Regions from separate parts of the Cellulomonas sp. PSBB021 genome, predicted to be linked through region 1. Evidence: riboswitches for the same ligand, from Rfam matches in the RefSeq annotation. Region 1 holds a riboswitch; each other region holds the start of a gene.
The links. A riboswitch is a leader RNA that binds a small molecule or an ion and turns the genes downstream of it on or off. The one in region 1 is predicted to bind S-adenosylmethionine.
Positions count from the first base shown of each region.

Region 2: it holds a riboswitch for S-adenosylmethionine, as region 1 does, so the genes downstream of both, CBP52_RS03770 (hypothetical protein) here and CBP52_RS10845 (aminotransferase class V-fold PLP-dependent enzyme) in region 1, are expected to answer to the same signal.
Region 3: it holds a riboswitch for S-adenosylmethionine, as region 1 does, so the genes downstream of both, CBP52_RS14695 (methylenetetrahydrofolate reductase) here and CBP52_RS10845 (aminotransferase class V-fold PLP-dependent enzyme) in region 1, are expected to answer to the same signal.

Region 1 covers NZ_CP021430.1:2,372,926-2,376,866, reverse strand. The annotation lists gene CBP52_RS10855 (O-succinylhomoserine sulfhydrylase) at 1-1,118, opposite strand, end outside; gene CBP52_RS10850 (rhodanese-like domain-containing protein) at 1,115-1,534, opposite strand; SAM riboswitch class I at 1,541-1,639, opposite strand; SAM riboswitch class IV at 1,758-1,871, shown strand; gene CBP52_RS10845 (aminotransferase class V-fold PLP-dependent enzyme) at 1,911-3,362, shown strand; gene CBP52_RS10840 (hypothetical protein) at 3,383-3,493, opposite strand; gene CBP52_RS17595 (hypothetical protein) at 3,482-3,853, shown strand; gene CBP52_RS10830 (pentapeptide repeat-containing protein) at 3,873-3,941, opposite strand, start outside.
Region 2 covers NZ_CP021430.1:834,159-838,099, forward strand. The annotation lists gene CBP52_RS03755 (SufS family cysteine desulfurase) at 1-675, shown strand, start outside; gene sufU (Fe-S cluster assembly sulfur transfer protein SufU) at 740-1,216, shown strand; gene CBP52_RS03765 (metal-sulfur cluster assembly factor) at 1,213-1,542, shown strand; SAM riboswitch class IV at 1,646-1,763, shown strand; gene CBP52_RS03770 (hypothetical protein) at 1,774-2,526, shown strand; gene CBP52_RS03775 (NYN domain-containing protein) at 2,615-3,544, opposite strand; gene CBP52_RS03780 (neutral zinc metallopeptidase) at 3,570-3,941, opposite strand, start outside.
Region 3 covers NZ_CP021430.1:3,197,609-3,201,549, reverse strand. The annotation lists gene CBP52_RS14705 (DNA-3-methyladenine glycosylase I) at 194-805, shown strand; gene CBP52_RS14700 (hypothetical protein) at 1,036-1,221, shown strand; SAM riboswitch class I at 1,344-1,440, shown strand; gene CBP52_RS14695 (methylenetetrahydrofolate reductase) at 1,480-2,523, shown strand; gene metE (5-methyltetrahydropteroyltriglutamate--homocysteine S-methyltransferase) at 2,580-3,941, shown strand, end outside.

The DNA.
Region 1 (3,941 bases):
GTCGTGGCCGGGTGCGTGACGATCGACTTCGCGTCACCCAGGTTGTTCGAGATGTCGACCACGCGCAGGGCATCGAGCACACCGAACGTCGTCTTCTTCGCGAGCTCCGGCGTCGCGCCCTCGGGCGTGCGCAGCGTGAACGTCACGACCGTCCCGCCGCCGGTCTGCTGCCGCCGCGCGAGGTCGTGCTGCGGGTGCGACTCGAGGAACGGGTAGCGGACGGACTCGACCGCCGGGTGCTCCTCGAGCCAGCGCGCGAGCGTCAGCGCGGACGCGGCCTGGTGCCGCACGCGGATCGACAGCGTCTCGAGGCCCTTGAGCAGGACCCACGCGTTGAACGGCGAGAGCGACGGCCCGGTGTTGCGGATGAGCGTCTGCACCGGCCCGCCCACGAAGTCCGCCGAGCCGAGGATCGCGCCGCCCAGCACTCGGCCCTGCCCGTCGATGTGCTTGGTCGCGGAGTACACGACCACGTCGGCGCCCAGGTCGAGGGGGCGGGAGAACACGGGGGTCGCGAACACGTTGTCGACGACGACGACCGCGCCGGCCGCGTGCGCGAGGCGCGAGACCGCCTCGACGTCGACGAGGTCCTGCATCGGGTTCGACGGCGTCTCGAAGAACACGACGTCGGCCGGGGTGGCGAGCGCCGCCTCCCACTGCGTGAGCTCGTGCCCGTCGACGTACTCGGTGCGCACGCCCCACTTCGCGAGGATCTCGTCGAAGATGACGACGCTCGACCCGAACAGCGCACGGGCCGCGACGATCCGCGAGCCCGAGCCGACGAGCGCGGCGAGCGCCGTGAACACCGCGCTCATGCCGGACGCGGTGGCGTAGCAAGCCTGCGCGCCGTCGAGCAGGCGCAGGCGCTCCTCGAAGGTGGACACGGTCGGGTTGTTGTAGCGGGAGTACAGGAACCGGTCGACCTCGCCCGCGAACGCGGCCTCGGCCTGCCCCGCGGAGTCGTAGGTGAAGCCCTGCGTGAGGAACAGCCCCTCGCCGAACTCGCCGAACTGCGAGCGGACGTGCCCGCCCCGCACCGCGAGCGTGTCCGGGCGCAGCGTCGAGCGGTCGACCCGCCGGGCGTCCCAGTCGCCGGGGCCGGGGGCGTGTGCGCTCACGCCTGCCGCCAGGGCAGGCCCTCGGCGCGCCAGCCCCAGTGACCGCGCTGCCCGTCGGGCCCGACGTCGCCCTCGAACCCGCGCAGCACGTTGTAGGCCGGGCCGTAGCCCGCGGCGGTCGCGGCCTGCGCGGCGGCGACCGAGCGGACGCCCGACCGGCACAGGAACACGACGGGGCGGCCGTCGCCGGGCTCGAGCCCGGTCGCCGCGAGCTCGTCGAGGAACCTGGGGTTGGGGCCGGCCGGGGTCAGCCACTGCACGAACGCGGCGCGCTCGCCAGCGTCGGCGGCGTCGGGGACGCCGATCTGCTGCCACTCGGCCTCGGTGCGCACGTCGACGAGCAGTGCACGCTCGTCGGACGCCACGAGGTCCCAGGCCTGCTGCGGGGTGAGGTCGCCTGCGTAAGGTCCGGCCATGTCGCTCCTCCATCGGTCCTGGCGGTAGCACCCTCGGCCAGGCGCGGGGCCTGCGGGTTGCTGCGGCGTCGTCGAGCCAGATCTCTCGGCCGCTCTGGATGGTGCGAGGAGCGTAACGCCGTTTCGTCGACCACATCCACCTCGTGGACACGCGTTCCGCGTGGCGAGACAGACGGCTGTCCGCGTTGACAGCCGCTCGCCCGGCTCGCCACCCTTTCGGTCAGGTCATGAGCGCCAGCGCGAAGCCCCGGCTCGCTGGCCGGCAACCCTCCTCCGCGGTGGGGTGCCCCGGGTGACGACCAGGCCGAGCACCGACCGGTGCCGGCAAGCGCGGGATGCCCGGACCCGGGGTCCCCGGATCCACGGAGGTACCCCCGTGACCGCACTGGCCGAGACCACGTCCTGTCCGACGACGGCCCCGACGTCGGCTCCGACGACCGGCACGACGACGGGCGCGACCGCGGCGACCGCTGCGCCCGCCGTTCAGCCGCTCCTGCCCGTGGTCGGGGGCAGCACCACGGTGCCGCTCGTCGACGGCACGCAGCGCGTCTACGCGAACCTCGACTACGCCGCCAGCGCACCGGCGCTCCAGGCCGTCGCCGACCGGGTCGCGGAGGTGCTGCCGCTGTACGCGTCGGTGCACCGCGGGGCGGGGTACCTCTCGCAGGTGTCGACCGCGCTGTACGAGTCCGCGCGGCAGGCGGTCGCGCGGTTCGTCGACGCGCGCGAGGACGACGTCGCGATCATCACCCGCAACACCACCGACTCGCTCAACCTGCTCGCCGGCGTCGTCCCGACCGGTGAGCGGGTGCTGGTGCTCGACCTGGAGCACCACGCGAACCTGCTCCCGTGGCTGCGCTCGAGCGACCCGCACGGCCGTCGCACGACGATCCTGCCGATCGCCGAGACCGTCGCCGCGACCCTCGAGTCGCTGCGCGCGGAGCTCACCGCGCGCGCGTACGCCCTGGTCACGGTGTCGGGCGCGTCCAACGTCACCGGTGAGGCGCTGCCGGTCGAGCGGGTCGTCGAGATTGCGCACGCCGCGGGTGCGCGGGTCGCGGTCGACGGTGCGCAGCTCGTGCCGCACCGCGGCTTCTCGCTCGCGCGCACGGGCGCCGACTACGTCGCGTTCTCGGGCCACAAGACGTACGCGCCGTTCGGTGCGGGCGCGCTCGTCGGCCGTCGCGACTGGCTCGACACGGGCACGCCGTACCTCGCAGGGGGAGGTGCGGTGCGCGACGTGCGGGCCGACCGGACCGTGTGGCAGCCGGCCCCGGCGCGCCACGAGGCCGGGTCGCCGAACGTCATCGGTGCGATCGCGCTGGCGGAGGCGTGCGACGCGCTCGCGGCGCTGCCGGCCGGGGCGCTCGTCGAGCACGAGCGGGCGTTGCGGGACCGGCTCGTCGCGGGGCTCGAGCGGGTCCCGGGTGTGCGCGTCGCGAGCATCTGGCCGGACTCGGCGGAGCCCGTGGGGGTCGTGACGTTCACGGTGGAGGACCACGACCCCGGCCTGGTCGCCGCGTACCTCGCGGCCGAGCACGGCATCGGTGTGCGTGACGGCCGGTTCTGCGCGCACCCGCTGCTGTCCCGCCTGGGGGCGAGCGGCGGTGCGATCCGCGCGTCGGTGGGGGTCGGGACGCCGAGCGAGGCCGTCGACCGGCTGGTCGCGGCGCTGCACGCGTACGTGACGGACGGGCCGCGCTCGCGGTACGCGGTCGAGGACGGCTGCTGGGCGGTCGTCGACGACACGCGTCCGCTGCTCGCGGTGCACGGCCTGGACCACCTGGCCGCGACCGCCGCGGCGGCGTGCGGTCCTGCGCTCGACTGAGCCGAGCGGCGCCGCAGAGGTCAGGGAGTCAGGACGCGCGCGGCGCGCGCGAGCATGCTCCGCACGACGTGCGGGTGCAGCGCACGCACGGGCAGCAGGTAGAGGCGGCCGCGCCGGTTGTGCAGGCGCACGTTCGTCGTGACCGCGACGAGGCCCGCGCGGGAGTCGACGGCGACGGCCGCGGCGACGCCCGGGACCGCGTCGAGGCCCTGTTCACGGCCGTCGCGAGCCGGCGCCGCGACTGCGCGCGCCTGTACGTCGAGGCCGCCGCCGAGGGCGTCTCAGACGTCGTCGCACGGGTGTCCCAGCGGCGCGTCGACTACCTCGCCGACCTGCTCGTCGAGCTCGGGCAGGACCCCGACGAGGCCCGCCGCCGCTCGTCCGTCGCGCTCGCGGCCGTCGTCGGGCTCGGCCAGCTCGCGGCCGTGGGCGTGCGCCCCGACGACCCCGCCGCACTCACCGCGACCGCGCTGGCCATGACGCTCGCCTGACGCGCCCGCGCGCGGTCCGTCACCGGACGCGCAGACCCATGTGCTCGGCCAGCGCCGGCGCGAGCTCGACGAGCTGCTCGGACGTGAT
Region 2 (3,941 bases), 1.5 Mb from region 1:
GCCCGCGCCCGCGAGGTGGGCGCGCTCACGGTGCTCGACGCGTGCCAGTCCGTGCCGCACCTGCCGGTCGACCTGCACGAGCTCGGCGTCGACTTCGCCGCGTTCTCGGGGCACAAGATGCTCGCGCCGACCGGCGTCGGCGCGCTCTACGGGCGACGCGAGCTGCTCGAGGCGATGCCGCCGGTCACCACGGGCGGCTCGATGGTCGAGGTCGTCACGATGACCGAGACGACGTACGCCCCGCCGCCGCAGCGGTTCGAGGCCGGCACGCAGATGGTCTCGCAGGCCGTCGCGATGGGCGCGGCCGCGACCTACCTGTCCGACCTCGGGATGGACGCCGTCGCCGCGCACGAGCACCACCTGGCGGGCCTGCTGCTCGACGCGGTGGCCTCCGTGCCGGGGGTGCGGGTGATCGGCCCGACCGACACCGCAGACCGGCTCGCCGCGGTGTCGTTCGTCGTCGACGGCGTGCACGCGCACGACGTGGGGCAGGTGCTCGACGACGCCGGCGTCGCGGTGCGCGTCGGCCACCACTGCGCACAGCCGCTGCACCGCCGGTTCGGCGTGGCCGCCACGGCACGCGCGACCGCCGCGGTGTACACCACCGACGAGGAGATCGCCGTGTTCCGGGAAGCGCTCGCGGGGGTCCGGGCGTTCTTCGGACTGACGGACTGACGGACTGACGGACTGACGGACTGACGGACTGACGGCGCCCCCGGCGCCACGAGAAGGGCGACGTATGAGCAGCTCGATGGAGCAGCTGTACCAGCAGGTGATCCTGGACCACGCGAAGTTTCCGCACGGGCGAGGGCTGGGCGAGGCGGCCGACGGCGCCCGCTCGGCGCAGTCGCACCAGGTGAACCCCACGTGCGGCGACGAGGTGACCCTGCAGGTCGACGTGGACGACGCCGGTGTGGTCCGCGGGCTGCGCTGGGAGGGGCAGGGCTGCTCGATCTCGCAGGCCTCGGTCTCGGTGCTGCACGACCTGGTGCTCGACCAGCCGCTGGGCACCGTCGACACGCTCGCCGCGTCGTTCCGTGACCTCATGCAGTCCAGGGGGCAGGGGCTCGACGACGACGACGCCGAGGAGGCGCTCGGCGACGCCGCCGCCTTCACGGGCGTCGGCAAGTACTCCGCACGCGTGAAGTGCGCCCTGCTCGGCTGGGTCGCGCTGAACGACGCACTCATCAAGACCGGATCCCGGGAGGACGCATGACCACCCCCAGCACTGGCTCACCGACGACCGTCGCGGACGTCGAGGAGGCGATGCGCGACGTGATCGACCCCGAGCTCGGGATCAACGTCGTCGACCTCGGCCTCGTGTACGGGGTCGCGCTCGAGCAGAACACCGCGGTGATCGACATGACGCTCACGTCGGCGGCGTGCCCTCTCACGGACGTCATCGAGGACCAGTCCGCGCAGGCGCTCGACGGCATCGTCGACGGCTTCCGCATCAACTGGGTCTGGATGCCGCCGTGGGGCCCGGAGAAGATCACCGAGGACGGCCGTGAGCAGATGCGGGCCCTCGGCTTCAACATCTGACACACCTCGCACCCGGGCGGTGGACGGCGGACTCCTCGTCCACCGCCCGCGTTCGTGTGACGTCCCTTGCTCGTGCGAGCCGGGTCACGTTAGCGTTTCCCCAGGTCAAGAGCGATCAGCGAGACGCCCTCCGCGTGCTGGTCCGGCAACCGCGCAACCTCGCGCACGGTGCCCCGGAGGAAGACCGGCCCGGCGGCGACCGCCGCCGGGAAGTGCGAAGGGAGTACGCCCATGAGTGAGAAGTTCCTGCGCGCCGACGGTCTCGTCGAGCTGCGCCCCGCCCCCGCGGCGAGCCGGACCGGTGTCGACCTCGTCACCCGCGGGGAGCTGTGCACCGCGTGCCTGGTCGGCGACTGGGGTCTGTCGCTGCTGAGGGTCGCCAAGACGCTCTGCGACGACTGCACCTGGCTCGAGTCCGAGGTCTCGCGGCGGGCCGGAGCGGCACGCTCGCGTGCGGGTCGGACGGCCGGCGACGGGGTCGTGCAGCTCGCCGGGCTGTCCGACCCCGACGACGCGTCGTGGGCGCCGGTCCGCGCCGCGCTCCAGCTGCGCGACGCGCGCCTGACCGAGCTGCTCGACGACGCCGCGGCGTCGGGTATGGCGGTCGTCGAGCTGGACTCGGTGCGGGATCACGATCGCACCGTGCGAGCGGTCAGCCGGCAGGACGCTCTCCGGTCCGGTCTGCTCGACGACTCGGCGGAAGCACGAGTGCGTCTGTTCGCGGAGTGGCTGCGTCTGCTCGCTCCCGAGGACCACGCCGTGCGCGCCGACGTGCTGGCGGACGTCCCGGCGCTCGCGCACGCCCTGCGCGCGCACCAGGTGGGAGTGATGGCGGCCTCGGCCCGCGCTGACGTCGACCGGGTGGGCCGGGAGACGGCCCGAGCCCTCGCGACGGTGACGCGTGCGCCGCTCGCGCTGGGCGCCGTCGTGAGCCGTCTCGTTCGGGTCCGCCTGACCCGTTTCGCGCGCGCGGCCCGCGCGTAGCACCGACGCATCGCGTGGGTCCGGCTGACCTGCGTGGTGGGGGTCGCACTGGGCCGCGCCACGCAGGTCAGCCCGGCGCGGCGTGCGCTCAGCCCTTCTTCGACTTGGGGGCGCGCAGCCGGAGCCACCGCGCCTGACCCTCCTCCCGGAGCTCGACCTGCCCCTGGCGTGAGCGTACGAAGTCCGTGAACGTCGCGAAGCCGAGCGCAGCCTCGTTGTACCGGGGGTCGAGCCGCTTCATCTGCTGCTTGACCGCCGACGCCTGGCTCCAGCCGTCGGCGTCCTTCGCGACCAGCCCGAGTGCGCGTGCGAGCAGCCGCGTCGCGACCGGACCGCTGATCGGCTGTGACGATGTCTCGGGCTCGGTGCGCGCGGCCGTCGCCGTGCGCGGAGCGGTCGTCACGGGCGAGGCAGCGGTGTCGTCCGGGGCGCCCGTGACGACGGCGTCGTCGTCCTCTGCCTCGTCCGACTGCCGCACGGCCTCGTCGTAGTACTCGAACTCGTCGCACGCGGAGATCAGTGCCTTGCTGGTCCCGCCCGGCACGCCGACGCCGACGACCACGCGCCCGAGGCGCTTGCACCGCTGCGCGAGCGCGATGTAGTCGGAGTCGCCAGCCACGATCACGACGTGCGTGAGGTCGGTGAGACGGAACAGGTCCTCGAGCACGTCCACGGCGAGCCGGATGTCGGCGCCGTTCTTGGTACCGGACGCAGGGAAGAGCTGCGTGAGGTCGATCGCGCGGTCCACCAGCTGGCGCCGGTACGCCGCGTTGGCCGGCACCGACCAGTCGGCGTACGCGCGGGTCACGGCGAGCGTGCCGAACGACGACGCGTAGTCGAGGAGCGCGCTCACGTCAACCCGGGCGGCGTCGAGCCGAGGGGCGACGTCCTTACCGGCGTCACGCGCGTTGTCCTTGCGCCACGAGCCGTCACCGTGGAGCTGGTCGTAGCGGGAGATGACGATGTTGTCGAAGTCGAGATAGACGCCCACGCGGGCGGAGCTGTCGTCGGTGCTCATGCCCGGAGTCTGCCCGATGCGGGCGTCAGAGCGTGTCGGCGGCGAAGGTGTCGCACGCCGCGAGGTCGCGCTGCTGGTAGCCGGTGGTGAACCAGCGCTGGCGCTGCTCGCTCGAGCCGTGGGTCCACGAGTCGGGGTTCACGCCGCCGCCCGACTGCTGCTGGATGTGGTCGTCGCCCACGGCAGCGGCCGCGTCGATCGCCTGCGCGAGCTCGTCGGCGGTGATGGGCTTGAGGTAGGTGACACCGGTGTCGGGGTCCTCGGTGGTCGCGGCGTTGCCGGCCCACATGCCCGCATAGCAGTCGGCCTGGAGCTCGACGCGCACGGAGTCCGACCCGGCGCCCGACCCGCGGCGGTCGGAGGAGTCGAACACGCCGGTGACGTTCTGGACGTGGTG
Region 3 (3,941 bases), 820 kb from region 1:
GGCCGAGGTGGCCGGTCGCCGCCCCCGCGGATGCTCCGGGAACGGCGCGTCTGAGCCGTAGCAACCACGACGTCGGGGTCTGGGAGCGGGGCCGGGCCGACGGCGGGAACGGGGGGTTCGGCTGACGACCTGTCGTCCACAGGGGGCGCGCGGGGTCTGCCGCGCGTGGGCGGGAGACGGCAGACTCGACCGCATGGACGACACCGTGACGGTCGACACCCCGCTGGCGGCCGCGACCGCTCCGGCGCCCGTGACCGGGCGGTGCTTCGGGGACGGGGACCCGCTGTACGAGCGCTACCACGACGAGGAGTGGGGCGTGCCGGTGCACGGCGAGGAGGCGTTGTTCGAGCGGATCGCGCTCGAGGGGTTCCAGTCGGGGCTGTCGTGGATCACGGTGCTGCGCAAGCGTGAGTCGTTCCGGGCCGCGTTCGCGGGGTTCGACCCGCAGGTCGTCGCCGGGTACGACAAGCACGACGTCGAACGGCTGCTGGCGGACACGGGCATCGTGCGCAACAGGCAGAAGATCGAGGCGACCGTGGCGAACGCGCGCGCACTGCTCGCGCTGCACGCGGCGGGCCGCACGCTCGACGCGCTCTTCTGGTCGTTCGCGCCGGACCGGACGCAGCACGTGCGCCCCGCGTCGTGGGCGGACGTGCCCGCGGTGACGCCCGAGTCCCGCGCGCTCGCGCGCGAGCTCAAGTCGCTCGGCTTCCGGTTCGTCGGACCGACGACGGCGTACGCGGCGATGCAGGCGTGCGGGCTCGTCGACGACCACCTGGCGGCCTGCCCGTCGGTGCGTGGGTGAAGTCCCCCGGCGGGCGCGGAGGCCGTTGCGGTAGGCCGTGGCGTTCGGGTGACCCGTCGCGAGAGCAGATCCGCAGGTCAGCGCACGTCGGCCGGGACGGGTCATGCGATTGCCCGCGGCGTCCGGCCGTCCGGGTGCCGCCCGCTCGGAGGACCCCGGGACGTGCTCCCCTCGGGTGATCCGGCCGTGGGGACTTCGCCTGATCGTGCGCGGCGGTTACAGTCCTGCGCATGACCGACATGCCCGACCACGACGGCGGCCTGGACGCCGTCCGCGGTGCGCGGGAGGCGCTGGGCGGGTCGGTCCCGCCGGACGCGCAGGTCCTGCAGGCGGTCGAGGCCGGTCTGCTGTCGACGGTGACGGGCACCCAGCCGTGGGGCGAGATCCCGCACCAGCGCCCGCGTCCGCTGGCCTGACCCGCGGAGCCTCCTCCCCGCCTGATCTGCGTGTCTCCGGCGACGCGTCCGCTGGGCGGCCCGCCCGTCTCGCAACGTGAGAAGTCGTGGTCAGCATGTGGGCTTCCGGCCTACGATCACGGCAACCATCCAGAGCGGCCGAGAGACCTGGCTCGTCGACGCCGCAGCAACCCCCCTCCGCGACGAGGGTGTGGGTGCTTCCGCCAGGACCGATGGAGTGGACATGTCGCAGACCCAGTGTCTGAACGGCCCGCCGGCGTGAGCGCGGCGACCGTGAACCCGCCCGCGGCGCAGCCGCGGCTCGACGACGCGCGCGCCGACGGTGCGAGCAGCGCGGCGCGCCCCGGCGTCCCGACCGGCGCGCACGTGGCCGCCGACCCGCGACCGCTCGGCACGCTCGACCGCCCGACGCTCTCGTTCGAGTTCTTCCCGCCGCGCAACCCGCAGGCCGCGCCGCGCCTGTGGGAGACCGTGCGCCAGCTCGAGGCCGTGCACCCGGACTTCGTCTCGGTCACGTACGGCGCCTCGGGCAGGACGCGCGAGACGTCGCGCGCGTTCGTCTCGCGGCTGCTGCGCGAGACGTCGCTGTCCCCGATCGCGCACCTCACGTGCGTGGGCACGAGCCGCGACGAGATCACGACGATCGTCGAGGAGTTCCTCGACGAGGGCGTGCGCTCGTTCCTGGCGCTGCGCGGCGACCCCCCCGCGGGCCAGGCCGACTGGCAGGCCCACCCGGACGGCCTGGAGACCGCGAGCGCGCTCGTCGGTCTGCTGCGGGACATCGAGTCCCGCCGCTGCGGTGCGAGCCCGGCGCAGGCCGTGCGTGCGCGGGTGCGGCCGCTGTCGGTCGCGGTCGCCGCGTTCCCGCGCGGCAACGCGGCGACGGGCGGCACGCGCGCGCAGGACGTCGCGTCGCTGCTCGCCAAGCAGGAGGCGGGTGCGGACTTCGCGATCACGCAGGTGTTCTACGACGCCGAGTCGTACCTGGGCCTGGTGGCCGAGGCGCGCGCAGCGGGCGTGGTCATCCCGATCATCCCCGGGATCATCCCGTTGACCGACCCGGCCCGGCTGCTGCGCACGCAGGAGCTCACGGGTGTCCCGGTGCCGCGCGACCTGCTCGATGCGCTCGGCTCCGCGGACGACGCGTCGGCGGCGCACCGCATCGGCACCCGCGCGGGTGTCGACCTCGTCAAGGGCGTCCTCGACGGCGGCGCACCCGGCGTGCACCTCTACACGTACAACAAGCACGAGGCCGCGCTCGACCTGCTCGAGGGCGCGCAGCTGGACGGCTCGACCCGCTGAGGTCGGCGCCCACGTCCCCCGAACCCCGCACCACCACGACACGAAGGCTGGACCCCATGAGCGAGACCCCGCAGTTCCCGACCGGCTCCGTGCTCGGCTACCCGCGCATCGGGCCGCGCCGCGAGCTCAAGAAGGCCGTGGAGGCCTTCTGGGCCGGGAGGTCCACGGCCGACGAGGTCGAGGCGACCGCCGCGGCGCTGCGCCGCCGGACGCGCGAGCGCCTCGTCGAGCTCGGCCTGCCGAAGGACACGGCCGCGATCCCGAGCGCGTTCTCCTTCTACGACCAGGTGCTCGACGCGACCGCGGTCGTCGGCGCGATCCCCGCGCGCTTCGCGGACCTCGTCGGTGAGGACGGCACGCTCGACCTCGCGGCGTACTCGACGGTCGCGCGCGGCCGTGGCGACGACCTGCCGCTCGAGATGACCAAGTGGTTCGACACCAACTACCACTACCTCGTCCCGGAGATCGGCCCGGAGACGACGTTCTCGTACGTCGGCACGCGCCCGGTCGCGGAGTTCGTCGAGGCGCTCGCCGACGGCGTCCTGACCCGCCCGGTGATCGTCGGCCCGGTCACGTACCTGGCGCTCGCGAAGGCGACCGAGGGTGCGCCCGCGGACTTCGCGCCGATCGACCGGCTGCACGACCTGCTGCCGGTGTACGCGGACCTGCTGCGCGACCTCGCGGCGGCGGGGGCCACGTGGGTGCAGCTCGACGAGCCCGCGCTCGTCTCGGAGAGCATCGACGTGCCGGTCGAGCGTCTGCTCGCGGCGACCGCGGACGCGTACCGCGTGCTCGCGACCGAGCTCGCGCGCCCGCAGCGTCCCGCGCTGTTCGTCGCCGCCCCGTACGGGGACCTGGGCGCCGCGCTGCCGGTCCTCGCGGGCACCGACGTCGAGGCGATCGGGCTGGACCTGGTCAAGGGCACGGCGCCCACCGAGGCGGTGCCGGGCCTGGAGTCGAAGACGCTCGTCGCGGGCGTCGTCGACGGTCACAACATCTGGCGCGCGGACCTCGACGCCAAGCTGCAGGTGCTCGAGCAGCTCGAGGTCATCGGTGCGGGCGCGGTCGCGGTCGGCACGTCGACGTCGCTGTTCCACGTGCCGCACGACACGGCGGACGAGCCGAACCTGGACCCGACGCTGCGCTCGTGGCTCGCGTTCGCGGACCAGAAGGTCGCGGAGGTCGTCACCCTCGCGGAGGGCCTGTCCGAGGGCCGCGAGGCGATCCACGAGCAGCTGCTCGAGGCGTCCGACGCGGTCGCGTCGCGCCGCAGCGCGCCGGGGGTGGTGCGTCCCGAGGTGCGCGAGCGCACGGGCGGCCTGTCCGACGACGCGTTCGCGCGCGGCTCGTTCGACGAGCGCAAGGAGGCCCAGGCGCAGCGACTGAACCTCCCGCCGCTGCCGACGACCACCATCGGC